Regions from separate parts of the Microbispora sp. NPDC004025 genome, predicted to be linked through region 1. Evidence: riboswitches for the same ligand, from Rfam matches in the RefSeq annotation. Region 1 holds a riboswitch; each other region holds the start of a gene.

Region 1 (7,119 bases):
TGCTCACCATCGACGTCAGCAACACCCACACTGTGCTGGGCCTGTTCGAGGGTGAAGAGGTGATCGAGCACTGGCGGATCGCCACCGATCCGCGCCGCACCGCGGACGAGATCGCGGTGGTGCTCCAGGGTCTCCTCGGGCAGTCGCCGCTGCTCAAGGACGCCGACATCAGCGGCATCGCGATCTGTTCCACGGTCCCGTCGGTGCTCAACGAGATGCGGGAGATGTCCCGGCGCTACTACGGCGACGTCACGGCCGTGGTCGTCGAGCCCGGCGTCCGCACCGGCGTCCCGGTGCGGATGGACAACCCCAAGGAGGTCGGCAGCGACCGCATCGTGAACGCGCTCGCCGCCACCGCCCTGTACGGCGGGCCGTGCGTGATCGTGGACTTCGGCACGGCCACGTCGTTCGACGCGGTCTCGGCCCGGGGCGAGTACGTCGGCGCGGTGACCGCCCCCGGCCTGGAGATCTCGGTGGACGCGCTCGCCACGGCCGGGGCCCAGCTGCACAAGGTCGAGCTGGTCCGGCCGCGGTCGGTGATCGCCAAGAACACGGTGGAGGCGCTCCAGTCGGGCATCATCTACGGCTTCGCCGGCCTGGTGGACGGGATCGTGGACCGCATGACGGCCGAGCTGGCCTCCGACCCCGACGACGTCACCGTGGTCGCCACGGGCACCGGTGCGCCGCTGATCATCGGCGAGGCCCGTACCATCGACGTGCACGAGCCCTGGCTCACGCTGATCGGCCTGCGGCTGGTCTACGCCCGTAACGCGTCCTGACGACTCCCTCGCGTACGGGACCATAGAGGGCAGGATCCCGTTCAGAGAGGACTGACGTGATGGACGCCGACTGGGTGGCGCGTTTCGCCGATGAGGTCATCGCCGAGGCTGAACGGCGCGCACCGGGCAAACCCATCGTCTGCGCGTCCGGCCTCAGCCCGTCGGGCCCGATCCACCTGGGCAACCTGCGCGAGGTCATGACCCCGCATCTGGTGGCCGACGAGATCAGGCGGCGGGGTCACGAGTGCGTGCACATCATCTCGTGGGACGACTTCGACCGCTTCCGCAAGGTGCCGGTGGGCATCGACCCCTCGTGGAACGAGCACATCGGCAAGCCGCTGACCACCGTCCCGGCCCCGCCCGGCAGCGAGTACCCGAACTGGGCCGAGCACTTCAAGGCGCCGATGATCGCCGCGCTCAACGAGCTCGGGGTGGAGTTCCAGGGCATCAGCCAGACGCAGATGTACACCTCCGGGGCGTACCGGGAGCAGGTGCTGCTCGCCATGCGCGAGCGGCGGCGGATCGACGCGATCCTCGACCAGTACCGCACCAAGAAGGCGAAGGCCAAGGACGTCGTGGACGCCGACGAGGCCGCCGCGCTGGAGGGCTCGGGGGCCGCGAGCGAGGACGACGGTTCCGGCGCCGGGGGCTACTACCCCTACAAGCCCTACTGCTCGGCCTGCGACCGCGACCTGACCACGGTCACCTCCTACGACGACGAGACCACCGCGATGTCGTACACCTGCGTGTGCGGCCACAGTGAGACCGTCCTGCTGTCCGAGCACACCCGCGGCAAGCTGGTGTGGAAGGTCGACTGGCCGATGCGCTGGGCGTACGAGGGCGTGGTCTTCGAGCCGTCGGGCGTGGACCACAGCTCGCCGGGCTCGTCGTTCGTCGTCGGCGGTCAGATCGTCCGCGAGGTGTTCGACGCGCCGCAGCCGATCGGGCCGATGTACGCCTTCGTCGGCATCAGCGGCATGGCCAAGATGAGCAGCTCCAAGGGCGGCGTGCCGACTCCGGCCGACGCTCTGTCGATCATGGAGCCCGCGCTGCTGCGCTGGCTCTACGCCCGCCGCCGTCCCAACCAGTCGTTCAAGGTCTCCTTCGACCAGGAGATTCAGCGGATGTACGACGAGTGGGACACGCTGACCAGGAAGGTGCAGGACGGCACGGCGCTGCCGGCCGACCAGGCGGCCTACCGCCGCGCGTCGAGCACCGCGTCCAGGACGCTGCCGGAGACGCCGAGGCGGCTGCCCTACCGCACCCTCGCCTCGGTCGTGGACATCGCCACCGGGCACGAGGAGCAGACGCTGCGCATCCTGCGCGCGTTCGACCCGGAGATCACCGGGCTGGACGAGCTGCGGCCCCGGCTCGACCGCGCCCAGCACTGGGTGAACACCTACGTGCCCGCGGAGGACCGCACGCAGGTGCGCGAGACACCCGACAAGGAGCTGCTCGACACGCTCGGCGAGCAGGACCGCGAGTCGCTGCGCCTGCTGGCGGAGGGCCTCGACGCGCACTGGTCGCTCGACGGGCTGACCACCCTCGTGTACGGCGTGCCGAAGGTGCAGGCCGGGCTCGACATGGACGCCAAGGCGGCAACGCCCGAGCTGAAGGCGGCCCAGCGGGCCTTCTTCGCCCTGCTCTACCGCCTGCTCGTCGGCCGCGACACCGGCCCGCGCCTGCCCACGCTGCTGCTGGCGGTGGGCCGCGACCGGGTGCGTGAGCTGCTCGGTCGTGCCTGAGCGCGCCGTGTCTCATGTCCCGGGGGCGGGCCGCACCGCCGATTAGCCGGCGCCGCGGGCCGGACGGCATCGCCGTCCGGCCCGCGGTCGTACCGGACCCGTTCCCGTCCGCGCGCCGGTCCGGCGGCGTCGGGGCACCGGCACGCCAGGGCACCGGAATTTCAGGGCAGCAGGACCAGCCGGCCGCGCAGGCCACCCCCGCGCAGGCGTTCGTACGCCTCGGCCGCCCGCTCCAGGGGATAGGTGCCGGCGACCCGCGTGGTCAGCAGTCCGGCCTCGGCCAGCTTCGTCACGTCGAAGAGCTGGTCCGCGTCGGCGCGGACGAACACCGTCGAGACCCGGATGCCGCGCAACGGGAGCGGGGCCTGCCCGGCGGCGACGGCGACGAACGCGCCCCCGTTGCGCACGGCGTCCAGCGCGGGCAGGCCGGCGACCGCCGCGTCCACCACGCTGTCCACGCCGCCGGGAACGACGGCCCTGACGGTCGCGGCCAGGTCGGCGCCCCTCGGTATGAACCACTCCGCGCCGAAGCCCCGCACGAGCGGCTCGTCGCCGGGCGCGGAGACCGCGGCGACCCTGATCCCCCGCGCCGTGGCCAGCTCCACGAGGTAGCCGCCGAGGCCCCCGGCCGCGCCCGTGACGAGCAGGGTCTCGCCCTTGTCGAGCCCGGCGAGGTCGAGCGCCTGGACGGCGGTGAGCGCGTTCAGCGGCAGTGTCGACGCCTCGGGCGCGGCCACCCCGGCGGGCGCCGGCGCGACGGCCGTCTCGTCCAGCACCACCAGGTCCGACTGGGCTTTGGGCCGGTCGGTCAGCCGGTCCGACAGCCCGATGACGCGCTCACCGGAGCGTAGGGCCGTCACGCCCGCTCCGGCCCGGTCGACCACGCCCGCCACGTCCCAGCCCAGCGCGTACGCCTCCAGACGGGGCGTGAGGCCGTAATCGGGCAGGGCGCCCGAGGCGGTGATGAGGTCGATCGGGTTGACGGCGGCCGCCTCCACCCTGATCCGCACCTGGCCCGGCCCCGGCTCGGGATCGGGCGTCTCGACCACCCGTACGGCACCGTCCTGTGCCACCAGTGTTCTCATGTGTCCTCCTTCCACCTGGCAGCGAGCGTAGGGGGAGTTACTCTCCTTCGGTTAGTAGGCACCTGTAAGTGCGTAAGTAAGGCGGAGGAAAGGTGTAATCACCCTCGGTGCCGGTCCGAACCCGACTGCCGGCTCACGTGCCTGGGTGAAATCTCCGAGTGCCGCCGGAAGCGATCGGGCGGAGGCTGCCGAGGCGCCCCGGAAGGCGTACGACCGGCCGGTCGGCTTTCGACCTTGACGACCTTCGCGGCAGGCGTTTACCGTCCCTGGAGGGTGGGCCGACGAATCATCGTCGTGGGGGAGGGCGGACGATGGGTGTTCCCGAGGTCGTCTACCGAGGTGACAGTCTCGCCTCGGACTTTGATCGTGCCGGTCTCACCGATGAGGACTTACTTCTTCTCGCGGAGCTGGCCAAGGGCGTGACCGCAGACCGCGTGGGCCGCAGTCTCGACGTCAGCGGACGCACCGTGCGGCGGCGGCTGCGGGGCATCTGCGACCGCATCGGCGTCGCGACGGCGATCGAGGCAGTCGCCTGGGCGGCACGACGCCGCCTCATCTGACCGCGTTCCGGAGCGCACGAGGTCGGGAAGGGCGCCGGAGAAAGCGGCGACGCCGGCGGAGCCGTCCAAGCGGCGGCTCAACCGGCGTGCGCTCTTTCGCGGCGCGGCTCGGCCGGCGTGCGCTCCGGCTCGCGCGGTCTCGCGGCGCGGTTCAGCCGGCGTGCGCTCCGGCTCGCGCTCTCGCGGCGCGCTGTCCCGGCGGCCCCGCTCAGTCGGCGACGCGCACCGCTCCCGCGAACGGCCGTCCGGCGATCTTCGCGATGTGGATGACGTCTCCCGTGCGCGGCGCGTGGATCATGTAACCGCCGCCGATGTAGATGCCCACGTGGTGCAGGTCGGAGTAGAAGAACACCAGGTCGCCGGGGCGGAGCTGGTCACGGGAGATGTGGGTGCCGGCCGTCCACTGGTTGCCCGTGTAGTGGGGCAGGCTGATGCCGACGGACTGGTAGGCCGCCATGACCAGGCCCGAGCAGTCGAAGGAGTTCGGGCCCTCGGCGCCCCACACGTACGGTTTGAGCTGCTGCCTGAGGGCCCAGCGGGCCGCCTGGGCGGCCTTGCCGTCGCCCACGATCGGGAACGACATCCGGCTGCGCGTCTGGCTGCCGATCGTGCGGGCGACCTGCCGGTAGAGGCTGCTCTCGGTCTTCTTGATCAGCGCGTTGATCTTGTCGCGGCGCGAGTCGAGGCCGGCGAGCAGCTTCTTGACCTCGGTCTGCCGGGCCGCCGCGCTTTCCCTGGCCCGCGAGGCGGCGTCCATGGCCTTGGTGACCTCGGCGACCTCCTGGCTCTCCTGCAGCTCCAGCGCGTACGTCGTGGAGGCCTGGCTCAGGTACTTCTGCGGGTCGGCGTCGCTGTCGATGAGCACGAGCGCGTTGCCGAGCCCGTTGGTCATGTAGGAGTGCTGCGCGAGGGCGTTGGCCTTCTGCCGGCGGACCTCCAGCTCGGCCTCGCTCTTGGCGAGGTTCTTCTTGGCGAGCTCGGCGGACCGCTCGGCCGCCTTAAGCCGCACGCGCTCGCCGTTGTACTGCTCGGTGAGGCTCTCGATCTCGGTGTAGAGGCTCTCGACCTGCTCCGTGAGCTCCTTGAGGCTCGGCTTGGGGTCGGCGGTGGCGCGGACCACCGGGGCGCCGAACGTGATCGCGGTGAGCGCGACGCCGACGAACGCCAATCGGCGGATGGCACCCGGACCGGCCGTGCCGGATCCGGACCGTCGGTGGCGGGCGTGCCTGCCCGCCGGCCGTCCTCCACGCGTGCGCAACCGAGCTCCTCTCCCACATGTGCCCCGCGGCAGGCCGTGTGTCGTGGAGCACGGCCATGTGGCGGGGCACTACTGAGCGCCTACCGGGTTAGCTGACGGGTTCGGGCCGGAGTAGCCCTACCTTGGTGGATTCACCCCTTGACGATCTAGACCGAACCGATCCTGATCCTGCAGTTGGGTCCCCGGCTCCCCTCCGCACTCGGTGCTTCGAAGATTCGGCGCCCGGCCGCCGTGAGCGCTCACGATGACCGGCATCGTCGCTGGACGATAGTGCACGGCGAGTTCTTGCTCAACCAGAACTCCGAAACCCGTCTACGTTTGACAACCAAACGATCACAGCTGGGTCACGGGCTCAATGGGGATACATCCGCGTTCACCTGTGTTTGGAGCGATTCGAGGTGGTGGATGTGCCGTGCGGACTGCCGGAAAAAGTGGGACGAACCGGATCGCGGTCTCGCGGGCCGGCTGGGCGTCCATCCGTATCCTGACGGCTACACAGGGTCAGGCCTCATGTCGGGCGTGGTGTTTGGGAATGACCGTTATCCGTGGAGGTCCTTCGCGCCGACTATGAGGGATCGGATTCCGTCCGGCTAGGCTGACCGCTCATGGAGCAGGTCGCCGCGCAGACATCCAGTGGTTCGGGTGCCACGGCCGTGACGGTGCGCCGGGCCAGGACGCCGGACGTCCGGGCGATCCGGCGCCTCGTCGACGCGTACTCGGGCGTCGGCCCCCGTCTGCTCAAGAAGAGCACGGTGACGCTGTACGAGGACGTGCAGGAGTTCTGGGTCGCGGAGGTGGGCGGGCAGGTCGTCGGCTGCGGCGCGTTGCACGTGCTGTGGGAGGACCTCGCCGAGATCAGGACCGTCGCCGTGGACCCCGTGGTGCGTGGTGGGGGCATCGGTCACCGGATCGTCGCCGCGCTCATCGAGACCGCCCGGGACCTCGGCGTGCGGAGGGTCTTCTGCCTCACGTTCGCGGTCGAGTTCTTCGCCCGGCACGGCTTCCGGCCCATTCAGGGCACACCGGTCTCTCCCGAGGTGTACGCGGAACTGCTCGCGTCGTACGACGAGGGTGTCGCCGAGTTCCTGGATCTGGAGCACGTCAAGCCGAACACTCTGGGGAACACCCGGATGTTGCTGCACCTCGACCGCCATTGACCGCCGTTCACGTCCCGGCAGATAATGATCTTGACGCGAATTGTCAGTGTCCGCAAAGGTGACTGTTGTTACGCCTGTCGCTACTTTTGGCAATATCAGCGTGTGCTACGGACGTGCGGCGCATGCGTCTTCGAAACGAGGTGACACGGTGAGCACCGGACAGCCGCCGTACCCCCAGGACGAGTCGGACGGAACGCCACCGCCGTCATCGCACCCCGGGTACGGCACGGACAGACAGGCCCAGGACTACGACCCTGACGTGACGGTCGTCAACTACCGCCACACGGGGCAGAACACGGGCCCGCAGCAGCCGCCCGGCTACGACGCCGCCCAGGGCGGCTACGGCCAGCAGCAGGGCTACGGGGCCCAGCAGGGCCAGCAGCAGGGCTACGGCCAGACCGGACCCCAGCAGGGGTACGGCCAGCAGGCCGCCCAGCAGCAGTACGGCCAGCAGGGCTACGGCCAGACGGGCCCGCAGCAGGGCTACGGTCAAACCGGGCCCCAGCAGGGGTACGGCCAGCAGACCCCGCAGCAG
Region 2 (7,119 bases), on a different contig from region 1:
GGCGGCCGGAGACGGCGTCGAGTACGTCTTCGACGACTCCATCACCAGCCTGAACGAGACTCCCGAAGGCGTGCGTGTCACCTTCGCGAGCGGCCCTCCGCGTACGTTCGACCTGGTGGTGGGCGCCGACGGCCTGCACTCGAACGTGCGCGCGCTGGCCTTCGGCGAGGAGTCCCGGTTCGTCCACGACCTCGGGCACCACATCTCGATCTTCACGGTGCCGAACCATCTCCACCTGGACCGCACCGAGATGATGCACCCCGCCCCGGGCAGGAGCGCGGGGATGTACAGCACCGGGGACGGCGACGACGCCAAGGCGATGTTCCTCTTCTCCTCGCCGCCGATCGCCTACGACCGGCGAGACGTCGCCCGGCAGAAGAAGCTGCTCGCCGACGCCTTCTCCGGTCAGGGCTGGGAGGTCCCGCGCCTGCTCGACGCGATGGAGGACGCGCCGGACTTCTACCTGGATTCGATCAGCCAGGTGCGCATGGACCGGTGGTCGTCGGGCCGGGTGGCACTCGTGGGCGACGCGGCCTACGCGGCCTCGCCCGCGTCCGGCCAGGGCACCAGCCTGGCCCTGGTCGGCGCCTACGTTCTGGCGGGCTGCCTGGCCGAGGCGGCGGGAGACCACGCCGCCGCGTTCGCCGCCTACGAGCGTGAGATGCGGCACTTCGCCGAGGAGAACCAGAAGCTCGCCGCGAACAACCTCAAGGGCATGGTGCTGAAGTCGGCGGCGCAGATCCGGTTCCAGATGCTGATGTTGCGGCTGATGCCGCACCTGCCGGGGAGGAACCGCATGATCGAGCGGATCACCGAGCCGATCCGCAGGGCCGCGACCGCGATCACGATCAGGGACTATCGGGCGCCGGCCGCGCGATAGACCCACAACAATTCCCGGATCTGCGGCATCTCACCCAGCATGAGATTGCGCATGACCCTCGGGGCACTGCTCCTGACCGCCGTACCGCTGGCCGCGCGGCCCGCGGCGGCCGCCACCCCGGTCACGATCGCGTACGCCCAGCGGACGCAGACCTGGGAACTGGTGCTGACCGACGGAGACGTGGTGCCGGTGCCGGAAGCGCTCGCGGTGGCGCCCAAGGACGCGGTCAACGCCGGCGCGCCGGCCCCCTTCCTGGTAAGCGGGGACGGCCGGCATTACTTCTACTTCCGCAAGTCGGACGGAGTGTTCGTCCGGCGAACCCTGCACGGCAAGGAGAAGTCGATGCGCAGTGTGACGGCGACCGCGATCGGCGAGGAGTGGCCGTCGGTGTCGGACGACGGCAGCTTCGTGGTCACCGGGACCTCGGCGCCGGGACTGGGGGCCCTGGTGGACCTGCGAAAAGGCAAGACGCTGCCACTGCCCGCAGGCAGGGACGACTGGAACCTCGCGGGGTTCAGCCCGGACAGTGAACGGCTGCTGCTGCAGGGGGTGGTAGGGGGCCGCGTGACGGTGTTCGACCGGGCGCTGCGTGCCCGGTTGCGGCCGAAGACGCGAAGGTGGGCGGTGGCCCTGGCGAACGACTACGTGACGGCGGCGGTGCCCGTCGGCTCGTGGCCGGAGTCCCGCAAGCTGCGCCTGCTCAACCTGCGCACCGGCCACGAGAGCGGCACCGTGACCGTGCGGCTGCCCCGCGGGCAGCAGATCGACGACCTCGACTTCGACACGGCGGGGCGCGTGGTCGTCCGCTCGCGGACCAAGACGGGCGTGGCGGTCTACCGGGTCTCGAAGACGACCGGCAAGGCGACGCTGCTGCGGACGCTCACCCGGCCCGACACACGGATCTGGGTGCTCCCGGGCGACAGCACGTACGAGCCGTGGACGGAGAAGGCGAGCAAATCGTCCCGGTGACGAAGTGAACTGATCCTCTCCTCCGAACGTCATCCTCATGACGGAAGGGGAGGCGTTGTGCGTACCGCGATCGTCTCGGGGATGACGGCGCTCGGGCTGGCGTGCGCGCCCGCCGTGGCGGCCTCCGGCGTGACCCACGAGGGCGGCCGGGCCGGGGAGACCGCCGCGTGGCGGCTGGCCAGGGTGAACACCCTGCCCGGTGACGACGTCCTCGACGACGTGACGGTCCTGGCCGACGGCTCGGTGTGGGCGGCCGGTCACCGGGTCGCGAACGGGAAGCAGCGGGGCCTGGTCCAGAGGTACGACGGCCGGGCGTGGCAGGTGGTCCCCGGCGCCCCGGCGTACGAGCTGAAGGCCGTGGCGGCCACCTCGAACAGCAACGCTTGGGTCTTCGGCCAGGGGAAGGCCGCCCGGTGGAACGGCCGCGCGTGGACCACCTTCTCGCTGGGCGGCGCGTTCTCGGCGACGGACGCCGACGCGACAGGCGCGAAGGACGTCTGGGCGGTGGCCGGGTCCTCGGCCTCGGCCAGGCACTGGAACGGATCCTCGTGGAAGAGCGTCCGGCTGCCGGCCCACGCCGCCGCCGTCGACGCGTACAGGGCCCGCGATGTCTGGGCGGCGGGCAGCAAGGGCGACCGTCCCGCGATCATGCGGTGGAACGGAGGGTCCTGGGCGCTGGTGCCCACGCCCGCGGTCAAGCTGCCCGCCCCCGACGCCGTCGCGTTCCTCGCCGACATCGCCGTCGTGAGCCCGGGGAACGTGTGGGCCGTCGGCGGCGTCACCTGGGAGGGCGCGGACGACGAGGGTGACGACGTCACCTACAACCGCACCCTGGTGATGCGCTGGAACGGCACGTCCTGGTCCGCCTCGGTCGGCGCCGCCAACGCGCAGCCGTACACGGAGGTGGAGCCCGACGGCAAGGGCGGCATGTGGGTCGTGCAGGGCAACTGGAACCCCACTCTGTGGCACGTGACGGGCTCGGCGTGGAGGAGCGTCCCCCTCCCCCGGAAGGCGGGCACCGACGCCGTCCTGTCCTCGATCGCGCGCAGGCCGGGCACGGCGGCGCTGTGGGGCGCGGGTTTCACCGTGCCGCAGGGCGACCCCGACGACCCCTCGGCCAACGGCACGTTCTGGCGTACGCGCTGATCTTCACGATGCCGGGAGCTTCTCTCCGGCTCTCGTGCGGGTGTGACGAGCGTCACGTTTCCCCGATAACGCTGCTCTGACCTGCGGCTATGCGGACATGATCCCTTTTATGGGCTTCTTACCCTTTATGTGTCCTTTGCCCGAATATGGGGGAGCTTGGTAGTTTCCTTGCCCTGTGACGGCGGCGTACCCCATGACGCCGCCGTCGCGGAACCGGCACCGCCGTGCTTGAAAACGAAAATCCACTGTCACCGTCGTCATGTCCTCTCCGCCCCCCAGGGCGCCGGTGACGCCGAATCCGTGCGGCAAGGAAGCACGGAGCCGGGGAACCAGTCGACCTTCGCACGAAGGTCCGGGGTGAATCGGCGCGCCGAGCGCCGTAGGGCGACTTCCCTGCCCGAATCCGTCAGCTAACCCGGTAGGCGCAAGCGGAAGACTCTAGGAGAGACCCCCTGTCTACCAACCCCGCCACCCTGTCCCGCATCGCCCGCGTCACGATCGGTGGCGTCGCGCTCACCGCCTCTGTAGCGGCGTTCGGCGCGCTGCCCGCGGCCGCCGCACCGGGGACGGTCACGGCACCACAGCCCGCCTCGACGCTCATCCCGCCCCAGCCCCCCGCGACGGGAGCCACCCCGGCGCCCACGACCCCGACCCCGATCCCGACCACGGCGGCGACCCCGGCGGCGGCCGCCGCCGGGGCCACCCCGGACGCCGCCGCGGCCAAGAAGCTCAGCAAGTCCGCTCTCCAGCAGGAGAAGGCCGAGCGCGCCATCAAGGTGGCGAAGAAGCAGCTCGGCGACCCCTACGTGTGGGGCGCCACAGGCCCGCGGGCGTTCGACTGCTCCGGGCTGGTCCAGTTCGCCTGGCGCAAGGCCGGGATCAAGCTCCCGCGCACGACGTGGTCCATGCTCAACGCCGCCAAGAAGAAGGTCCGCCTGGCCCACCTCAAGCCCGGCGACCTCGTCTTCACCAGCGGCGGCGGCCACGTGGGCATGTACATCGGGCACAAGAAGGTGATCAACGCCCCCCACAGCGGCGCGGTGGTCCGCATCGACAGCCTCAAGGGCTACTGGAGGAGCAGCTTCCTCACCGCCGTACGTCCGGGGGTCTGACACCGGGGCGCGCGGGGTTCCCGGCCTGCGTCGGCGCGGGCCGGGAACCCCGCGCGCGCCCGCGCCCTCGGAACCAGGAAACCTCCGGTCGGGCGACACCGACCGGAGGTCTCATGAATCCTGCGTCACATCATCAGCGCTGCAGCGTCAGCACGCCCGGCCGGTAGGGCAGGAGGCCGTAGTCGCCGCCGGAGCTGGGGCTACGACCCTGGTAGAGCAGCTGCAGGTTGCAGGCGTCGACGGTCTTGGTCTGGTCGGGGTTGTTGCGGACCAGGTCACCGTGGCTGATGTCGTTGGTCCAGGTGGCGCCGCTGTTGGCCTTGCCCGCGAAGGGGTTGCTCTCGCTGGTGGCCTGCGGGGTCCACGAACCACCCAGGCTGGTCGCCGTGTACGAGCGGAAGTAACGGCCCTGCGAGCCGATCGACTCGACCAGCATCAGGTACTTGTTCAGGCCCTGGAGCTTGTAGACCTCGACGCCCTCGAACAGGTTGTTCGTCGTGTCGCTCATGATCGTGGTGTAGTTGGAGCCGAAGCTGCTCGGGAAGTTCCCGATGGGCATGCTCTGCCGGTAGATCTTGCCGTTGTCGCCGGCGAAGAACAGGTACATGTTCTGGCCGTCACCGATGAGGGTCTGGTCGATGGGGCCGGTGCCGGAGCCGGTGATGCTCGCCGTGGACAGCGTCTGCTGCGCGGACCAGCTGTTCACGTTGCTGGGGTCGCTGGAGGTCCGGTAGGAGAAGGCGGTTCCGCCCCACTGGTAGGCCAGCACCCAGATGTTCTTCGGAGCGAAGTAGAACAGCGTGGGCGCGACGGCCGAGAAGGGCATCGTGTTCTGGCTGGCCGAGGCCATGTCGGACCAGTTGGTGAACAGGCCGAAGTTCATCGAACCCCAGCTCGTGCCCGTGTTGTGCGTCGTCGCGTAGACCAGGTGCTTGCCGTTGTAGACGACGTTGGTGAAGTCCTTGAGCGAAACCCACCCGGACTTCGGGTTCGCCAGCGAGCCCGTGGAGCTCCAGCGGTACGTCGACGGGAGGTCGCACGTGCCGCCGGTCGGCGTCACCGTCGGGGACGGTGACGAGCTCGGGCCGCCGCCTCCGCGGATGCTCCACTTCTGGTTGTCGCCGCCCCAGCAGCTGTAGAGCTGGACCTGGCTGCCGTTGGCGGTGCCGGCGCCGACGACGTCCAGGCACAGCCCGGACGCGACGCCCACGATGGTGCCGTCGGAGTTCTGGCGCCACTTCTGGTTGTTCTGGCCGTTGCAGGACCAGATCACGACCTTGGTGCCGTTCGTCGTGCCCATGTTGTAGGCGTCCACGCACCGGGTGCCGTTGAAGGTCCGCAGCTCACCGGCGGAGGTGAACTCGAAGCCCTGGTTCGCCTGCCCGTTGCAGTCGTAGATCTGCAGAGCGGTGCCCAGCGCGTCGGTGTTGCCCGCCACGTCCAGGCAACGCCCCGACGCAGCGCTCACCAGGGGTGCGGGCGCCGCCGACGCCGGCACCGCCCACGTCGCGGTGGCCGCCACCAACGCGGCCAGCACCGCCACGAGGCGTACGCCGACACCGACCGGCGAACGACGCCGGCCGCTCGTCATACGAATGGGGGGTGAATCCATTGTTTCGTTCTCCTCCTTCGGGGGGTGAAAGCGTGGCGAAGCAGGCCACGCCAGGAAAAACCGCAGCGATTGCACGGTGGCGGACAGGTACCGTCCGCGATGGAAGGGCCAAGGGCGACCACGGATCTGTTAGCGCTAACATCTTGCGCAATCCCGGGTTCCTCTCCCTCGGCTACTCGTCGGTGATGGTGCAGCGGCGCGGATACGACCGGGCGAGGCACCGCGTCAAGGACGCGACTCTGCCCCCCGCCGGCCACGTCCGGATGCCGCCGGGGTGGCGCGCGGCCGCGGACCGCCTCCGATCATGGAGACCCTCCTTTCCGTGGCCGGCGCGTGTTAGCGCTCACAATTCACGACGCGGAGAGCCGCGTCCATAGGTCTCGTTGCCGGTGATAATGGCGGAGCAAACTAGGACCCGCCGGGGTCCGTCAAGAGCCGACCGGGAGCTTCGGCGGCGCCTCGCGCTCCTGGAACGCACTCAGCTGGCATTACGGGCCCGGCCCGCACCGCATGCGATCCGGCACGTGATGAAACTTTCAACCGAGTACGCGCCGACGTGGGCGGCGGCCTGCCGCATCACCGATTGCCGCGCTCCCCGGCGAGCGGCCGGGAGCCCGGTTCACGGCCTGACGCCTTCGGGGAACCCGGTCCAGCGCAGGCCGGGCGGGAGGTGGCTCATGTCATTGAACATCACGAGCGTGGGCGGCAGGCCGTCGCGGTAGTCGATGACCGTCAGTGCGGTGTTGGCGCTGTTCAACCCGAGCCACCGGGACGGCGGCGCGTCCAGCGCGTGCCGCACCAGCCACGCGATCTGGTAGGCGTGCGTCACCAGCACCTCGCGTGTGTCGTGCCGGGTTCCCTCCGCGGTGGTGCCGGGGACCTTCGCGAACCGGGCGACCAGGGCCTCGGCGAGTCTGCGGCCCGAGGCCGCCTCGGTGTCGTCGTAGCCGTCGAAGAAGCCGGCCCAGGACGGAGGCGTTTCGGCCGCGCCCGGGACGTAGGGCACGTGGTCGACGAGTTCGGCGGCCTCGGCCACCGGCACCTCCGGCAGGTGACGGGCGAGTTCCCGCGCGCTCTCGACGGCGCGTGGCAGCGGCGAGTGCCACACGGCGTCGACCGGCACGCCGGCGAGCCGTTCGCCCAGCAGGGCCGCCTGCCGGCGTCCGATGTCGGTGAGGTTCCCGAACGCGTCGGCCGCACCGTGACGGGCCAGGTAGAGGCGTCGAGTCGCCATGCGTAGCCGGGGCGGGAGTCCCTGCGGACCCTTCCCCATCTCCTTTCGACGTGGGGTGGAACGGCGGGATGCCGAGCCGGAGCTCCGCACCGCCCGGGCCAGGAGGTCAGTCGCCCATTGCCGTGACCGTGCCGGTGGTGCCGTCGATGGTGACGACGGTGCCGTC
Region 3 (7,119 bases), on a different contig from region 1:
GTGCGGATGCGCGAAAGCCGGCACGCGTCACCGGTCGCGTCGCCGGTCGCCTGACCTGCCGGGCCGGGTCGGCCGGGTACGGGTCAGGCGCGCGACGACGAGGACCGGGACGGTGCCGCGGTTCCGGCGCGCTCCGAGCGAGCTGGTGTCACCCGGCCTGTGGTGGACTGCGCGAGCCGGCGGTTCGGTGCCCGGTCTGCTGCGGGCTGAGGACGATGTCCTCGTGGCTCCGGGCGGGCACCGGTACGGAGACGGGAGCCGCGGCGACGGCGACGCGCGACCGGAACGGGAACGGCAGGTGCTCGGGACCGGCGGGACCCGCGGGCAGGGTCGCCGACTGCGGCGTCCACGCTCCCGGTGTCCACAGCTCGGCGGCGGCCTGCGGCGTGCGCTGAGCGGGATCCCCGCCGTACCAGGCGGGGGTGGAGGCGACCAGCGCGAGGGCGAGCATCAGCAGGCCCACCACCAACGTGAAGGCGGTGGACCCGCACGTGCCACGTCGTGAGGTCGCCATGAGACCGACCATAACCCACCTTCGCGAAACGGTCATCCGCGTTTTCCGTCGCCCGTTTCTCCCGCTCGGCGCCTGCCCTGTTCTCGCCATTCGTTCTGCGTACCCGTTCCTCACCGGGCGGTCCCCTCCGCGCGGGTGCGTTTCCCGTTTCCCGCCGGTACGGCATTCGGCACATTCGCGCGGAACTCGCTACGGTGGCCGCAGGACCGGGCGAAGCGGGAGGGAGGCGATGATCGTGCGACGCAGGCTGACCGCCGCGCTGCTGCTCCTGCTGCACGCGATCGTCCTGACCGCCGGCGGCGTGCCCGCGTCCGCGTCCGTGTGGGAGACACCGCATCGCGCCGCCGGTCTCCACGCCGCGGGCCCCCACATCACGAGTCGTGTGGCGGCCACCGCGAGCGGCGTGCGCCAGGGGGCCCTCCGCCAGGCCCCGGCGCGTGACGGCGCGCGGCTCACCGACGCGCGGATCTGCGCCCCGGCCCACGCCACGCGGCCGGCCCAGGGCGATCCGCCCCGCGTCCAGTCGGGCGCGGGCGGCCCCGGCGTGTCCGGCGGGCCGGTCGTGCTGCCCAACCCCGCGGCGCCGCGCGGCGGCACCCGGGTCACCCGGGCCGGGCCGCATCAGGACGGCCCGCCCGCCCAGTGCCCGCGCCGGGCCGCCACGGCCCGCGCTCCTCCCTCCACCGCGTACTGAGACCTTTCCCACTCGTACGCCTGTGGAGGCTTCATGTCCCGTGCGCCCATGTGGCGCGCGGTGGCGGCGCTCGCCGTCATCGCGACCTCACTGCTGCTCGCTCTCACCATGGCCCCGCGCCTCGGCCTCGACCTGCGCGGCGGTACCCAGCTCGTCTTCGAGACGAAGGACTCTCCCACGGTCAAGGCGGACGCCGACGCCACCGACCGTGCCCTCGACGTGCTCCGGCGCCGGGCGGACGCCCTCGGAGTCGTCGATCCCACCCTGGTCCGCTCCGGCGAGAAGCGGATCATCGTCGAACTGCCCGGCGTGCTCGACCCGCGCGAGGCCGCCGCGGTCATCGGCAAGACCGCCCAGCTCAACTTCCATTCGGTGCTCGGCCCCGCGGAGGCCGGTGACAAGGACGCGATCGCCGACGAGAGCGGCCAGAAGCTGAAGCTCGGGCCGGTCGCGCTCAGCGGGGCCGGCGTCACCGACGCCGCCGCCCGCACCGACCCCCAGATGGGGCCCGGCTGGTTCGTCACGATCGACTTCAAGGAGCCCGGACCCTGGCGGGAGCTGACCGGGACGGCGGCCTGCGCGCCTCCCGGCGACCACAAGCGCCGCGTCGCCATCGTCCTCGACAACGAGATCATCTCCTCGCCGCAGGTGGACGAGTCGATCGCCTGCGAGGCGGGGATCCCCGGCGGCACCACGCAGATCACCGGGTCCTTCACCGCCCAGGAGGCGCAGAACCTCGCGGTGCTGGTCAAGGGCGGTTCGCTCCCGGTGCCGCTGGAACTGGTCGAGCAGCGCACGGTCGGCCCGACCCTCGGCGCCGACGCCATCGCGGCGAGCGCCAAGGCCGGCATCGTCGGGGTGATCCTGACCGCGCTGTTCATCGGCGTCGTCTACCGCCTGGTGGGCGTGCTGGCCGCGGTCGCGCTCGCCTGCTACGGCCTGATCTCGTACGCCGGGCTCGTGGCCATGGGGGCCACGCTCACACTGCCCGGCCTGGCCGGGTTCGTCCTGGCGATCGGCATGGCGGTGGACGCCAACGTGCTGGTCTTCGAACGGGCCAGGGAGGAGTACGGCGAGGCGCCCCGCCGAGGCCTCAAGGCGGCCCTCGAACGCGGCTTCAAGAACGCCTGGAGCGCGATCGCCGACTCCAACATCACCACCCTGCTCGCCGCCGGGTTGCTGTTCTGGCTGGCCTCGGGCCCGGTGAAGGGCTTCGGCGTGACCCTGGCCATCGGCGTGCTGGCCTCGCTGGTCTCGGCCATGCTGATCACCCGGGTGCTCGCCACCGCCCTGATCGGCAGGATCGGCCCCCGGGCGTCCGGCATCGGCTCGATCGGCCGGGTCAGGACCTGGCTGACCCGGCGCGACCCGGATCTGATGCGGGGCAGGCGGCTGTGGCTCGCCGTCGCGGCCGGGCTGCTCGTGCTCGCCGGGGCGGGGCTGGTCACCCGCGGCCTGAACTACGGCGTCGAGTTCACCGGCGGCCGGATCGTGGAGTTCGGCACGAGCAGGCCGGTCGACGTCACGGCGGCCAGGCAGGCGGTGGCGGACGCCGGGTTCCCCTCGGCCGTCGTGCAACGGTCGGACGACGCGATCTCGGTGCGCACCGGGCAGATCAGCGCGGACGACGTGGTCCGCGTGGAGGAGGCGCTGGACCGGAGCGTGGGCGAGGTCACCAAGCAGCGTGACGAGCTCATCGGGCCGAGCCTGGGCGAGGAACTGCGCCGCAACGCGCTCATCGCGCTCGCCGTCGCGCTCGCCGCGCAGCTCGCCTACCTGGCGTTCCGGTTCCGGTGGACGTTCGGCACGGCGGCCGTGGCGGCGCTGTTCGTGGACGCGGCCGTCGTCGTCGGCACGTTCGCCTGGCTGAGCAAGCCGATCGACGGGGTGTTCCTGGCCGCGATGCTGACGATCATCGGTTACTCGGTCAACGACAAGGTCGTGCTGTTCGACCGGGTGCGCGAGCTGTGGCCGATGCGGCGCGGCGAGCCGTTCGGCCGGGTGGTGAACGCCGCGATCCTGCAGACCGCACCCCGCACGGTGAACACCGGGCTCGGGGCGCTGTTCATCCTGGCGGCTCTGGCGGTGTTCGGCGGAGACTCGCTGCGGGACTTCGCCGTCGCCCTGCTGATCGGCATCGTCGTGGGCACGCTGTCGTCGTCGTTCGTGGCCGGGCCGGTGGCGATCGCGCTGGAGCGGCGCTCCAGCCAGCCGCCGCCGGCTCCCGCCGCACCGCGGGTCAAGCCCGCGCGGCGCGACGGCTCCGGCGCGGTGGTCTGAGCCGGAACGGCCCCCGGGGGCGGGCGTCCCGCCCCGGGGGCCGTGCGGCTGGGTCGTGCGGCTGGGTCGTGCGGCTACTGGCGGCCGAGCGCGCGCAACTGGGCGGGCGTCAGCGCGGAGACGTTCTGGTCGATGGGCGAGTCGGTGTACTGGTGGATCGCCCAGGCCTTCCAGTCGGCGGGCGGCGTGATGTCGCCCGGAGCCTTGCTGTAGTGGGCCACCCAGAGCGGGTAGTCGCCGAGGCCGCGGCCGTACTTGTCGGCGAAGTTCCAGCCGCTGTAGAACATCGGCTTCGTCCCGGTCTTGGCCGTCACGTACTCCAGCCAGGCCTTGGCCCACTCGTTGACGTGCTCGACCGACTGGCCGTCGCTGGTCTCCAGGTCGAGCACCAGGATGTCGCCGGGCTTGCCCGGCTGCGAGCTCACCACGTCGAGGAAGTGGTCGGCCTCGGCGATGGGGTCGTTCTTGGGATGACCGTAGTGGTAGACGCCGCGGACGATGCCCTTCTTGTCCAGCTCACGCCAGTGCCGGGGGAAGGACGAGTCGACCCAGGACGTGCCCTCGGTCGCCTTGATGAAGCCGAACTGCGCGCGGCTGTTCATCCAGTCGTGGTCGGCCTCGTAGCCGGAGACGTCCTGGCCGTACGTGTGCGGGTTGGCGTAGGCCGGGCCGGGCAGGGCGACGGCCGCCGTGACGCCGGCCGTGGCGGCCGAGACCGCGAGGGTCGCCGCCGCGAGGGCGGAGCGCAGGCGCCGGCCGGAGGGCCGGCGATCGAGGGAGAGGCGGTGGGTGGACATGTCGGGGCTGACTCCTTGCTTCCATGCCGCCTACCGGGTTAGCTGACGGGTTCGGGCAGGAAGTGCCCTACGGGCGCATCTGGGGCTGCTCCCGATTCACCCCGAAGAGAAGTGGGTCCCCGGCTCCGCTGATCGCGGATTCGGCGGCCGCACGGTCACGGGACCGCGCGGACCGGGCAACGACACGGCAAGGGATGCGGCGCCGGAGGGCGGTCGCTACCCCAAACCGTGTGCCCTAAAGGTACACACACCATCAGATTGGTGTAAACGGGACAAAACACGTCTTTACCTGCGGCGACAGGCGAGGTAAGGATCACCGATACTGACGGTTAGTATTCATCGCCTCACGGATTGTGAAAGAGTCCGTCTCCGGAGAGATCACTCTCCTCCCTCCCCCCCGCACCAGGGCCGGGGACGGCGGCGAACGACGGAAGTGACCATGTACTCCTTCTCGAGGCGGGCGATGTGAGAGGCGTGCCTCATCACGTGGCGTGCGTGATGGACGGGAACGGGCGGTGGGCCGCGCAGCGGTCGCTGTCCCGCATCGAGGGGCATCGGGCGGCGGAGGCCGCCGTGATCGATGTCATCGAGGCGGCCCACACCGCCGGCGTCGGGTGGTTGAGCCTGTACGCCTTCTCCACGGAGAACTGGCGGCGCCCGGCCGCCGAGGTCGACGACCTGCTCCGGCTGGTTCGCCGCGCCATCCGCAAACACGCCTTGTCTTTGCACACACGCGGGATCCGCTGCCGGTTCCTCGGCGTCGCCGATCCGCGGATCCCGCCCGCGCTGGCCCGTGACATCGCCGATCTGACGGCGCTGACCCGCGACAACCGGCGGATGACGTTGACGGTGGCGTTCGACCACGGCGGCCGCCGCGACATCGTCGAGGCCGCCCGGTCGCTGATCCGCGACGGGGTGCCGCCCGAGCAGGTCACCGAGGAAAGCTTCGCCCGCCGTCTGCCCCACCCCGACATGCCGGAGGTGGACCTGGTCATCCGCACCTCCGGAGAACAGCGGATATCCAACTTCATGCTGTGGCAGGTGGCCTACGCCGAATGGGTCTTCCCCCGGGTGCTGTGGCCGGACTTCCGCGCCGGGCACTTCTGGGAATGCCTGGAGACCTACCGGCGGCGCGACCGCCGGTTCGGCGGGGTACAGGAACCGGCCCTGACAGGAAAGGAATGTCGATGAGCGACGCCGCACCCGCCGGAGCCGACGCCGATCCGCTCGGCCCGGGATCGATGCTCCACCGGTTGACCCGCCAGACACGCTGGGGGCTGGTGGCGACCCGGGCCATCGTCCTGGAGGCCGCGCACCCGCAGATCGGCGCCGCGCTGATCGCCAACTCGACCTTCGTCGCGCACCCGTGGCGGCGCCTGCGCAACACCGTGCTCAGCGCGCAGCGGATGGTCGACCCCGACATCCGGGTGCGCCAGCGGGAGGCGGCCCGGCTCAACCGCCTGCACGCGCGCATCACCGGCACCGACGCCGAGAACCGCCCGTTCAACGCCGCCGATCCCGAGGCACGCGCCTGGGTGGTGGCGACGCTGTTCGAATCCGCGGTCACCATTGGCCGGCTGAGCGGCGAGTCCCTCGACGGCCCCGCCCTGGACCGGCTGTACGCCGAGTTCCAGGCGTTCCTCGCACTGATGGACCCCTACGGCGGCAAGCTTCCGCCCACGGTGCGGGAGTTCTGGCGCTACTACTCGACCGTCGTCGAGGAGCGGCTGGAGAACACCGAAGCGGTCCACGTCGTCCTCGACCGCCTGTTCGCGCAGGTACCCGCGCCCCCTCTGCTCCGCGACCGGCCCGCCGTGTGGGCGGCGGGCAGGGCCATCGCCGGGCCGACGGCCAGCGCGATCATCGTGGCGACGCTGCCCGAGTCGCTCCGCGCACGGCTGGGGCTCGCCGAGGTCCCCGGCACGCGCACGCTCATGCACGCCACCTGCCTGTCCACGAGTCTCGCGACGCGGCTGCTGCCGGAGTCGTGGACCCGGCTCGACACGGTCATGACCATGCTCGACCCGGGCTACGCGCCGCAGCGGGGCGGCGAGGCGCTGGCGGGGCTACGCCGTGGCGTGGCGAAAGCCGGGGCGCTCCTGCGCCTCCTCACGCCCGGTCAGGAGACGTCGGCCGCCGGCGACTCGGCGGTGCGCTCCGCCTCACGGTTCTTCTCCGAGGTCCTCGACCAGACCGGCGACGGCCACCTCCGCTGGCCCGACCTCGCCGCGATGGCGCGGGAGATCGCCACCCGTCTGGACCTGGACACCCAGGACGAGGACCGCCTGTTCGCCGCCTTCGCCGACTGGTGGCGTGAGCTGCAGAAGGAGCTCGACACCGACGGCGACGGACGCATCACCGGCGACGAGTACGGCGCGGCGGCGGCCGCCATGGCCGGCTCCGCCCTCATCAGGATCGCCGAGGTCCTGTTCGACGTGACGGACACGGACGACGACCAGGTCATCGACGCCCAGGAGTACCGCGCTCTCTTCCGGACCGCCTTCGATCAGGACCCGGGCGACGGCGACGCCGGCGAGCGACTGACCCGGGCCGAGTTCGTCCGCCGGTTCCTGGACTTCATGGCCGGCCGCCGGCACTCCGGGGTCTACGACCAGATGTTCGCCCAGACCTGACGGCGCCGCCTCCGGCGGGAACCGGCACTCTCAGATCCGGCACTCCTCAGATCATCGAGCGCATCGGGCCGTGCGGCGGCTCGATGCCGAGTTGCGTCAGCGCGGTGACGTGGAAGACCGAGCCGGGCACGTGGATCGCGTGGGCCAGCCCGACGTGCGCGTCCCGCCAGAAGCGCTGGATCGGGTTGTCCGCCCGCATCG
Region 4 (7,119 bases), on a different contig from region 1:
AACTGCTGCTGCGCTTCGAATACGGTGCCGTGATCCCCTGGGTGCGGCACCGTGGGGGAGAGGTGGCGGTGATCGCCGGTCCCAACGCCGCCTGGCTCCAGTCGCCCGTAGAGCTCGCCCAGGACTCCCGCCTCCGCGGGACGACCGGATCCTTCTCCGTCACGGAGGGAGACCGGGTGCCGTTCGTGCTCACCTGGCAGCAGTCGTGGCGGGACCGGCCGCGGCGGCTGGAGGCGGCCGGGGAACTGGCCGCCACCGACCGGCTCTGGCGGCAGTGGCTCGGCGGCTGCCGCTATCAGGGGGAGTACGGCGAGGCCGTGGGCAGCAGCCTCCTCGCGCTCAAGGCCCTCACGTACGCCCCCACCGGCGGGGTCGTCGCGGCGCCGACGACGTCGCTGCCGGAGCGGATCGGGGGCTCGCGCAACTGGGACTACCGCTACAGCTGGCTGCGCGACGCGTCGTTCACTCTGCGGGCGCTGATGGACGCGGGGTACGCCGAAGAGGCGACGGCCTGGCGTGACTGGCTGCTGCGGGCGGTCGCGGGGGACCCCGCCGACCTGCAGATCATGTACACGGTCGACGGCAGCAGGCACATGCCCGAGTGGACCCTCGACTGGCTGCCGGGATACGAGGGGTCGCGGCCGGTGCGGATCGGCAACGGCGCCTCCGGCCAGTTCCAGCTCGACGTGTACGGCGAGGTGATCGACTGCCTCTACCAGGCCAGGGAGGCGGGCCTGCGGCCGGACGAGGAGGCCTGGGAGCTGCAGTGCGCGCTCATGGACTATCTGGAGGGTGCGTGGCGTGAGCCCGACAACGGGCTCTGGGAGGTGCGCGGCCCGCGCCGCGACTTCGTCCACTCCAAGGTCTTCGCCTGGGTGGCGGCGGACCGGATGGTCCGCTCCGTCGAGAAGCAGGGCCTCGACGGCCCGGCCGGCCGCTGGCGCGCCCTGCGCGAGGAGATCCACCGGGACGTGTGCGCGCACGGCTACGACGCCGACCGGAACACCTTCACCCAGTTCTACGGGTCGAAGGGCCTCGACGCGGCCCTGCTGCTCATCCCCCGGCTCGGCTTCCTGCCGGTGGACGATCCCCGCGTCGCGGGCACGGTCGACGCCGTGTGCCGGGAGCTGACGGAGGACGGCCTCGTCCTGCGTTACCGGCCCGAGGCCGACCACGTGGACGGACTGCCGGGCGGCGAAGGCGTCTTCGTCGCCTGCTCCTTCTGGCTCGCCCACGCGCTCGCCCTGCTCGGCCGCCGCGAACGGGCGCGGCGCCTGTTCGAGCGCCTGCTGTCGCTGCGCAACGACGTCGGCCTGCTGTCGGAGGAGTACGACGCCGGCCGCGGGCGACAGGTCGGCAACTTCCCCCAGGCCTACAGCCACGTCTCCGTCGTCAACGCGGCCCAGGCTCTGGCGGCGCCGGGTCCATCTGCCTGAGAGATGTCGTCCATCTGTTTCCCGCGCGTCTCGCGACCTACCCCGCGCCACCTGCCGCGTTGCATGATGCAAGTGAGGGCCGGGCGGGTCCGGGGAAACCCGCGGCCGCGGCCCTGCCGGGGGAAAGAGGTGACGCATCATGGTGCAACCAGGTCTGGCACGACGCCCGGACGCGACGGAACTGCGCCAGACGTACGATCGCGCGGGCTCGACCGTTCCCGCGCAAATCATGGACGGAGTGACGCTCCTCGCCGGGCTCTACCTCGCCATCTCGCCGTGGGTCGTGGGCTTCGCCGGATTCGGCGGCCTGGCGATCAACAACCTGATCATCGGGCTGACGGTCGCGGCGCTCGCGCTGAGCTGCGCGTCGGCGTTCGGCCGCACGTACGGCGTGAGCTGGGTGCTGCCGGTGCTGGGCGCCTGGACGATCATCGCGCCGTGGGTGATCCGCGGACAGCCGGCCACCACCGCGACCATCTGGGACAACGTGGTCACCGGGGCGATCATCTTCCTGTTCGGCCTCGGCGCGCTGGCGTTCGCGGCCAACTACCGGCAGCACGAGCGCGGCGGCCGGCGACGGGGAGTCGGCGCACCGGGCGGCCAGTGGTAGCCGCGAACGAGGCCAGGCCGCGTACCCGTCCCTGACGTCGTCGGGCCCGCGTACGCGTCCTGGCCGGCCGCGCGAAAGGGGCGGGGGATAAGCGGTTGCGGCCGTGCGCGGACGCGTGGGAGAGTGCGACCGCTTCACAGCACGCGTACAGACGAAGGACTGAGGCCATGGCTTCGGCGACCCGCAGCGGCCGCCGTCGGCACTGAGCGGTCCGCCACCCGGCGGCACCGGCGCGGGCAGTGCCGTCACCGTTTCACGGCGGCCCGACGCCGCGGTGCTCCGCGCACCGTCCGCGTCCCCCGATGGGGACGGCCCCCCGCGCGGCTCATCGCCCGCTCGACGTGGCGGGAGCGCGCTCCACTTCGTCATCGACGTGAGGTTCAATCACCGTGGACATCGATGTCCAGAGCTTTGCCGTGGCCAACCTTCGCCGCCGCCCCGAGGTCGTCGAGACCGGCGGCTTCGTCGTCGGGATCGATCCCGACACCCGCAGCCCGCACGTCAACTACGCAACCCCCCTGCCCGGAGCCCGGCCGTCCGCGCGGGACGTCGCGGCGCTGGTCGGGGCGTTCCGCGATCGCGGGCTCAAGCCCCGGCTCGAGTTCGCGCCGGACGCCGCGCCCGGCGTGGAGCCGGCGCTCGCCCGGGCGGGCTTCGGCGTGGAGGCGGTGCACGACTACCTCGTCTGCACCCCGGACACGCTGACGCCGCGAAGGGACGGCGGTCCCCTGGTGGAGACGCCGGTCGCGGACCAGGACTACCTGTCGATCGACGCCGCTCTGTCCGAGGCGTTCGGCGCCGAGTTCGCCGCCTCACCGGAGGGCGCGGCCCGGCTGCGCCGCCTGCAGGAGAGCGGCGGGGCGGTGCGGTTCGTCCGGGCGCGGGACGGCGGGTGCGCCGGCGCGGCCACCTGCTCCGCCCCCGCCGTCGGCACGTCGGAACTCGCCGGTGTCGGCACGCGCCCGGCCTTCCGCGGCCGGGGCGTCGCCGCCGCGGTCACCGCCGCGCTGACCGCCGAGATGTTCACCCGTGGCGCGCGGTCGGTGTGGCTCGAGTACGGCGGCGAGGGGTCGCGGCGCGTCTACGAACGCGTCGGCTACCGGCCGTCGGGCACCCGCCTGTACATGTCGCTCGCGGAGTGACCCGTCCGGGACCGGTCGCCGGCCAGGGATCGTCCGGCCGGCGGCGGGTGCCGTACGGCTGTGTGGCGTATCTCACCGAGGACGGGCCGCGACCGCGAGGACCAGCGGAAGTGTCGCGCGGCGGCGGCCCGAATCGGGTCATTTGCCGGTTTTTGGACCGTGTCTTACTTGTTATCTACTATGCTTCCCGTGTCGCGCCGGTGTGCGGTCCTCAACCCGAGGACGACCGGCGACCGCCGAATCCCGGACGTCATCCATCCCGGGAACCGGGGACCCATGTCTCTCGGGGTGAATCCGGACCATCCGGTAGGGCTACTCCTGGCCCGAACCCGTCAGCTAACCCGGTAGGCGGCCAAGGAGAGGAGAGCGCGTGGAGTGTCGGCTCCACCTGCCGATCCGGTCCGCGTCGCATCGACGGACCGCTTGCCCGCCCTGGAACGTCTCCAGGCTTCCGGGGTGATGGCGCGCCCGTGACGGGCTGCCACATCTCCCGTTTCTGATTCCGCCCCGCCGGAGGGCCGTGCCCTCGTACGGCCATGCCGTCGTGCCGTCACGCCCGGTGGGCCGGTTCGTCATGTCTTAAAGCGCGCCATGAGGAGCCTCCGATTTCCAGCGATCCCATAGCTCGGCAACTGCTCGACGCCGTCCGCCCGGAACTGGGCTACCGCGAACGAGCGGGAAAACATACGAAGTTCGGCGAGTGGTACGCCGACAACGTGGCCAAGGACCCCGACTTCAAGACCGCCCCCTGGTGCGACATGTTCGTCTCCTGGGCGGCGAACCGGGCCGGGGTGCAGGACCACGTCGGCGAGTTCGCGCTGACCACGCGGCATGCCAAGTGGTTCAAGAAGCAGCACGCCTGGAGCGACAAGCCCGAGCCGGGCGCGGTGGTCTTCTTCGACTGGTCGGGAACCAAGAACGTCCGCGACATCGACCACGTCGGCGTGGTCGAGAAGGTCGTGGGCGGGAAGGTCCACACGATCGAGGGCAACGTCGACGGCGTCTGGCTGAAGCGCAAGGTGCGCGACAAGAACAAGATCGTCGGGTACGGCCTGCCGCGCAAGGTCAAGCCGACGCCGAAGGCGACGGTGACGGTCCAGCCCGTGGCCGCGGTGAACGCGAGCGTCCAGGGTCCGGCCGGGCCCACCACCAGGAACATGGCGGCGCAACAGGGGCAGTCTCCCGACGTCGTGTGGTCGCCGGGCGACGCCGTCCTGCCGGCCGGTCTGCTCTTCGCGGTGGTCTCCACCGCCGTGACCGGGCTCCGGTTCAGGGCCGCGGCGGCGCCCTCCGTCGGACGGCACCGCAGGCGCCGCACCCGCTGACCTCCGCCGGCCGCGTCCCGGACGAGCGGGCCGTCACTGCTGGAGGAGGCGCTTCATCTCCGTGATCTCGGCCGACTGGCCGGAGACGACGGACGCCGCCATCCGCCGGGCCGGCTCGTACGCTCCGCCGCGCAGTTCGTCCCTGGCCATGCTGACGGCGCCCTCGTGGTGCCGGATCATCATGGTGAGGAAGGCCCGGTCGAAGGCCCGCCCGGACAGTCCCTCGAGGCGCCGCATGTCCTCGGGGGACATCATGCCGGGCATGGCGTGGTGGGCCGGCGCGGCGCTCTCGTCGGGCGCCCGCTCGCCCCAGGCGGTGAGCCAGCCGCTCATCGTGCGGATCTCGGCAGCCTGGGCGGCCTCGATCCGCTCGGCGAGCCGCCTGACCCGGGCGTCGGCCGCCCGGCTGCCGGCCAGCTTCGACATCTCCACCGCCTGACGATGGTGCGGGATCATCATCCGGGCGAACATGACGTCCTGCTCGTTGTGGCCGGCCGCCGGCGTCGTGGCGGCCGGGGCGGCGGCCAGTGTGGCGGCCGGGGCGGCGGCCAGTGCGGCGGGCGGGGCCGGCGTGCCGGCGAAGGCCGCGGTGCCGTACCCGCCCGTGCCGCTCAGCAGAGCGGCCGCCAGCAGGGCCGAGGGCAGTACGCGTCCGCTCATCGCAACCACCTCCGTATTCGTCCGGACACGGCGACCGGGCCGGAACGGGGCGACGGCCCGGCCCGCGGTGGCGGCCCGACCCGCCGTGGCACGCCGGAAGCCGCGGGGCCTGCCGCCCGCGAAACCTCCGCCGTGCCCGGACGCGACGCCCCCGCCGTCCGCCCCGGGAGACGTGCCCGGCCGGATGCCGATCATGCCTCCCGGGCCTCCTGGCGGTCGCGGGGGCCACGCGGTCCCCTCGGAAGGCGGCGGGTCAGCACTGGCCGTCGGCGAGCACCCAGTGATCCGGGCCGGTCTGCCGGAGCGCGTGGACGGTGAACGTGTTCCACAGGCCCATCGCGTCGTTCGACCCCTTGGCGTAGGTGTGGCCGCCGGACTGGTAGGCCCGTCCCGCCGTGGTGTGGGCGTAGTTGCTCGCCCGTACGCACGTCCCGGCCGGCGTGCCGCCGGGCGAGGGGCTGGGGCTGGCACTGGGACTGGGACTGGGACTGGGGCTGGGCTGGGCGCCGCCGTCCAGGCCGAAGAACCGGGCGTCGTGGTAGGCCGAGCAGATCGTGTCGAGGAAGTACGCCGCGGTGGCGCCGCACTGGTCGGGGGCGCCGCCGGGATCGACGGGGAGGCCGTGACCCATGCCGCCGATCTCGTAGAGGCGGACGTCGTCGTCGCCGTACACGGTGAGCGTGGCGCCGCCGGTGAGCGACCGTGTGGCGGTGGGGGCGGGGGAGACGCCCCGCACGTTCGCCCACTGGTCGCGCAGCTGCCTCCCGTTGGCGGGGACGACCGTGTAGTCCGCCTGGCCCTGCCAGACGGCCACCCGGGGATACGGCCCCGCGTAGCCGGGATAGGCGTTCCGGACCAGGTCACCCCACTGCTGCGGGGTCCTGCTCGCCGGGCCGTACTGGCAGCCGGACGCCTCGGTCAGGTTGCTCGCGCAGCGGTACGCGAGACCGGCCGCGATCGACCCGGCGGCGAAGACGTCCGGGTAGGTCGCCAGCATGACGGCGGACATCGCCCCGCCCGCCGACAGCCCGGACACGTAGACCCGCGCGGGGTCGGTCCCGTAGGCGGCGACCGCGTACGCCACCATGGCCCGGATGGACGCGGCCTCGCCCTGCCCCCTGGTGGTGTCGCCGGTCTGGAACCAGTTGAAGCAGCTGGACGCGTTGTTGGCGCTGCTCGTCTGCGGCAGCACGAGGGCGAAGCCCCACCGGTCGGCGTACTCGCGCCAGCCCGAGTCGGCGAAGTAGCCGCTCGCGTTCTGCGTGCAGCCGTGCAGGAGCACCACGAGCGGCCGGCCGCCGGGCAGGCCGTCGGGACGGTAGGCGTACATCGCGAGGTTGCCGGGATTGGAGCCGAACGACGCGACCTGGGCCAGTGACGCGGCGCGCGCGGGTGGGGCGCCCGCGCCGAGCAGGCCGGCCAGGACGAGAAGGAGGACGGCGACGGCGGCGACCGCTCGCGGCGGCCGGGTGGGGAGGGGGGTGACCATGGCGACTCCTCGGAAGACCGGGCTCACCGAGCCTTTCCGGGCACGGTAGAACGCCGGTGAGCGCCCGGACATGTTCGCCGGGCACACTTTTCGCCACGCTGTCATGGCGTCCGCCATCGGAGCGGACATAGGTCCGCTCAGCGGTCATGTCAGAGGCCTCCACTGCCCGCCGTCACGTCACAGCGGGTGAGCCTGGGCATCCCGGACTGTTCCTCGCGCCGTCAGGCGGACGGAGACGAGTGGACAGGGTCTAGAGTTGACTCGGCGAGTTCGGGCGGAAGAGGCGTTCATGGCACGAGGCGACACCGGACCTGACTTCATCGAGGCGCTGGCGCGCGGCCTCGATGTCATCAGGGCGTTCCAGCCGGGCCGCCCGGTCATGTCCCTGACCGAGGTGGCGGCCGCGACCGGCCTGGCCCGGCCGACCGCGCGGCGCATCCTGCTCACGCTGCAGGAG

Evidence for each region. Region 1 has a riboswitch for cyclic di-AMP ahead of ACWEQG_RS19185 (NlpC/P60 family protein). Riboswitches for the same ligand answer to the same signal wherever they lie in the genome.
Region 2: it holds a riboswitch for cyclic di-AMP, as region 1 does, so the genes downstream of both, ACWEQG_RS13070 (C40 family peptidase) here and ACWEQG_RS19185 (NlpC/P60 family protein) in region 1, are expected to answer to the same signal.
Region 3: it holds a riboswitch for cyclic di-AMP, as region 1 does, so the genes downstream of both, ACWEQG_RS23175 (glycoside hydrolase family 25 protein) here and ACWEQG_RS19185 (NlpC/P60 family protein) in region 1, are expected to answer to the same signal.
Region 4: it holds a riboswitch for cyclic di-AMP, as region 1 does, so the genes downstream of both, ACWEQG_RS04960 (CHAP domain-containing protein) here and ACWEQG_RS19185 (NlpC/P60 family protein) in region 1, are expected to answer to the same signal.

Annotation. Positions count from the first base shown of each region.
Region 1 covers NZ_JBSGHN010000007.1:3,228-10,346, reverse strand. Annotated here, with positions in the region: gene ACWEQG_RS19205 (type III pantothenate kinase) at 1-779, shown strand, start outside; gene lysS (lysine--tRNA ligase) at 839-2,524, shown strand; gene ACWEQG_RS19195 (zinc-binding dehydrogenase) at 2,686-3,609, opposite strand; gene ACWEQG_RS19190 (LuxR family transcriptional regulator) at 3,921-4,169, shown strand; gene ACWEQG_RS19185 (NlpC/P60 family protein) at 4,378-5,337, opposite strand; cyclic di-AMP (ydaO/yuaA leader) riboswitch at 5,490-5,642, opposite strand; gene ACWEQG_RS19180 (amino-acid N-acetyltransferase) at 6,033-6,584, shown strand; gene ACWEQG_RS19175 (RDD family protein) at 6,733-7,119, shown strand, end outside.
Region 2 covers NZ_JBSGHN010000004.1:244,778-251,896, forward strand. Annotated here, with positions in the region: gene ACWEQG_RS13055 (FAD-dependent monooxygenase) at 1-880, shown strand, start outside; gene ACWEQG_RS13060 (hypothetical protein) at 932-1,849, shown strand; gene ACWEQG_RS13065 (hypothetical protein) at 1,907-2,995, shown strand; cyclic di-AMP (ydaO/yuaA leader) riboswitch at 3,276-3,435, shown strand; gene ACWEQG_RS13070 (C40 family peptidase) at 3,772-4,107, shown strand; gene ACWEQG_RS13075 (non-reducing end alpha-L-arabinofuranosidase family hydrolase) at 4,241-5,719, opposite strand; gene ACWEQG_RS13080 (histidine phosphatase family protein) at 6,339-6,953, opposite strand; gene ACWEQG_RS13085 (PEP/pyruvate-binding domain-containing protein) at 7,060-7,119, opposite strand, start outside.
Region 3 covers NZ_JBSGHN010000009.1:225,635-232,753, reverse strand. Annotated here, with positions in the region: gene ACWEQG_RS23190 (hypothetical protein) at 149-514, opposite strand; gene ACWEQG_RS23185 (hypothetical protein) at 750-1,208, shown strand; gene secD (protein translocase subunit SecD) at 1,242-3,488, shown strand; gene ACWEQG_RS23175 (glycoside hydrolase family 25 protein) at 3,563-4,285, opposite strand; cyclic di-AMP (ydaO/yuaA leader) riboswitch at 4,298-4,441, opposite strand; gene uppS (polyprenyl diphosphate synthase) at 4,760-5,476, shown strand; gene ACWEQG_RS23165 (oxygenase MpaB family protein) at 5,473-6,918, shown strand; gene ACWEQG_RS23160 (acyl-CoA dehydrogenase family protein) at 6,965-7,119, opposite strand, start outside.
Region 4 covers NZ_JBSGHN010000002.1:113,199-120,317, reverse strand. Annotated here, with positions in the region: gene ACWEQG_RS04975 (glycoside hydrolase family 15 protein) at 1-1,436, shown strand, start outside; gene ACWEQG_RS04970 (SPW repeat protein) at 1,576-2,046, shown strand; gene ACWEQG_RS04965 (GNAT family N-acetyltransferase) at 2,436-3,188, shown strand; cyclic di-AMP (ydaO/yuaA leader) riboswitch at 3,413-3,555, shown strand; gene ACWEQG_RS04960 (CHAP domain-containing protein) at 3,905-4,513, shown strand; gene ACWEQG_RS04955 (DUF305 domain-containing protein) at 4,547-5,173, opposite strand; gene ACWEQG_RS04950 (extracellular catalytic domain type 1 short-chain-length polyhydroxyalkanoate depolymerase) at 5,427-6,662, opposite strand; gene ACWEQG_RS04945 (IclR family transcriptional regulator domain-containing protein) at 6,952-7,119, shown strand, end outside.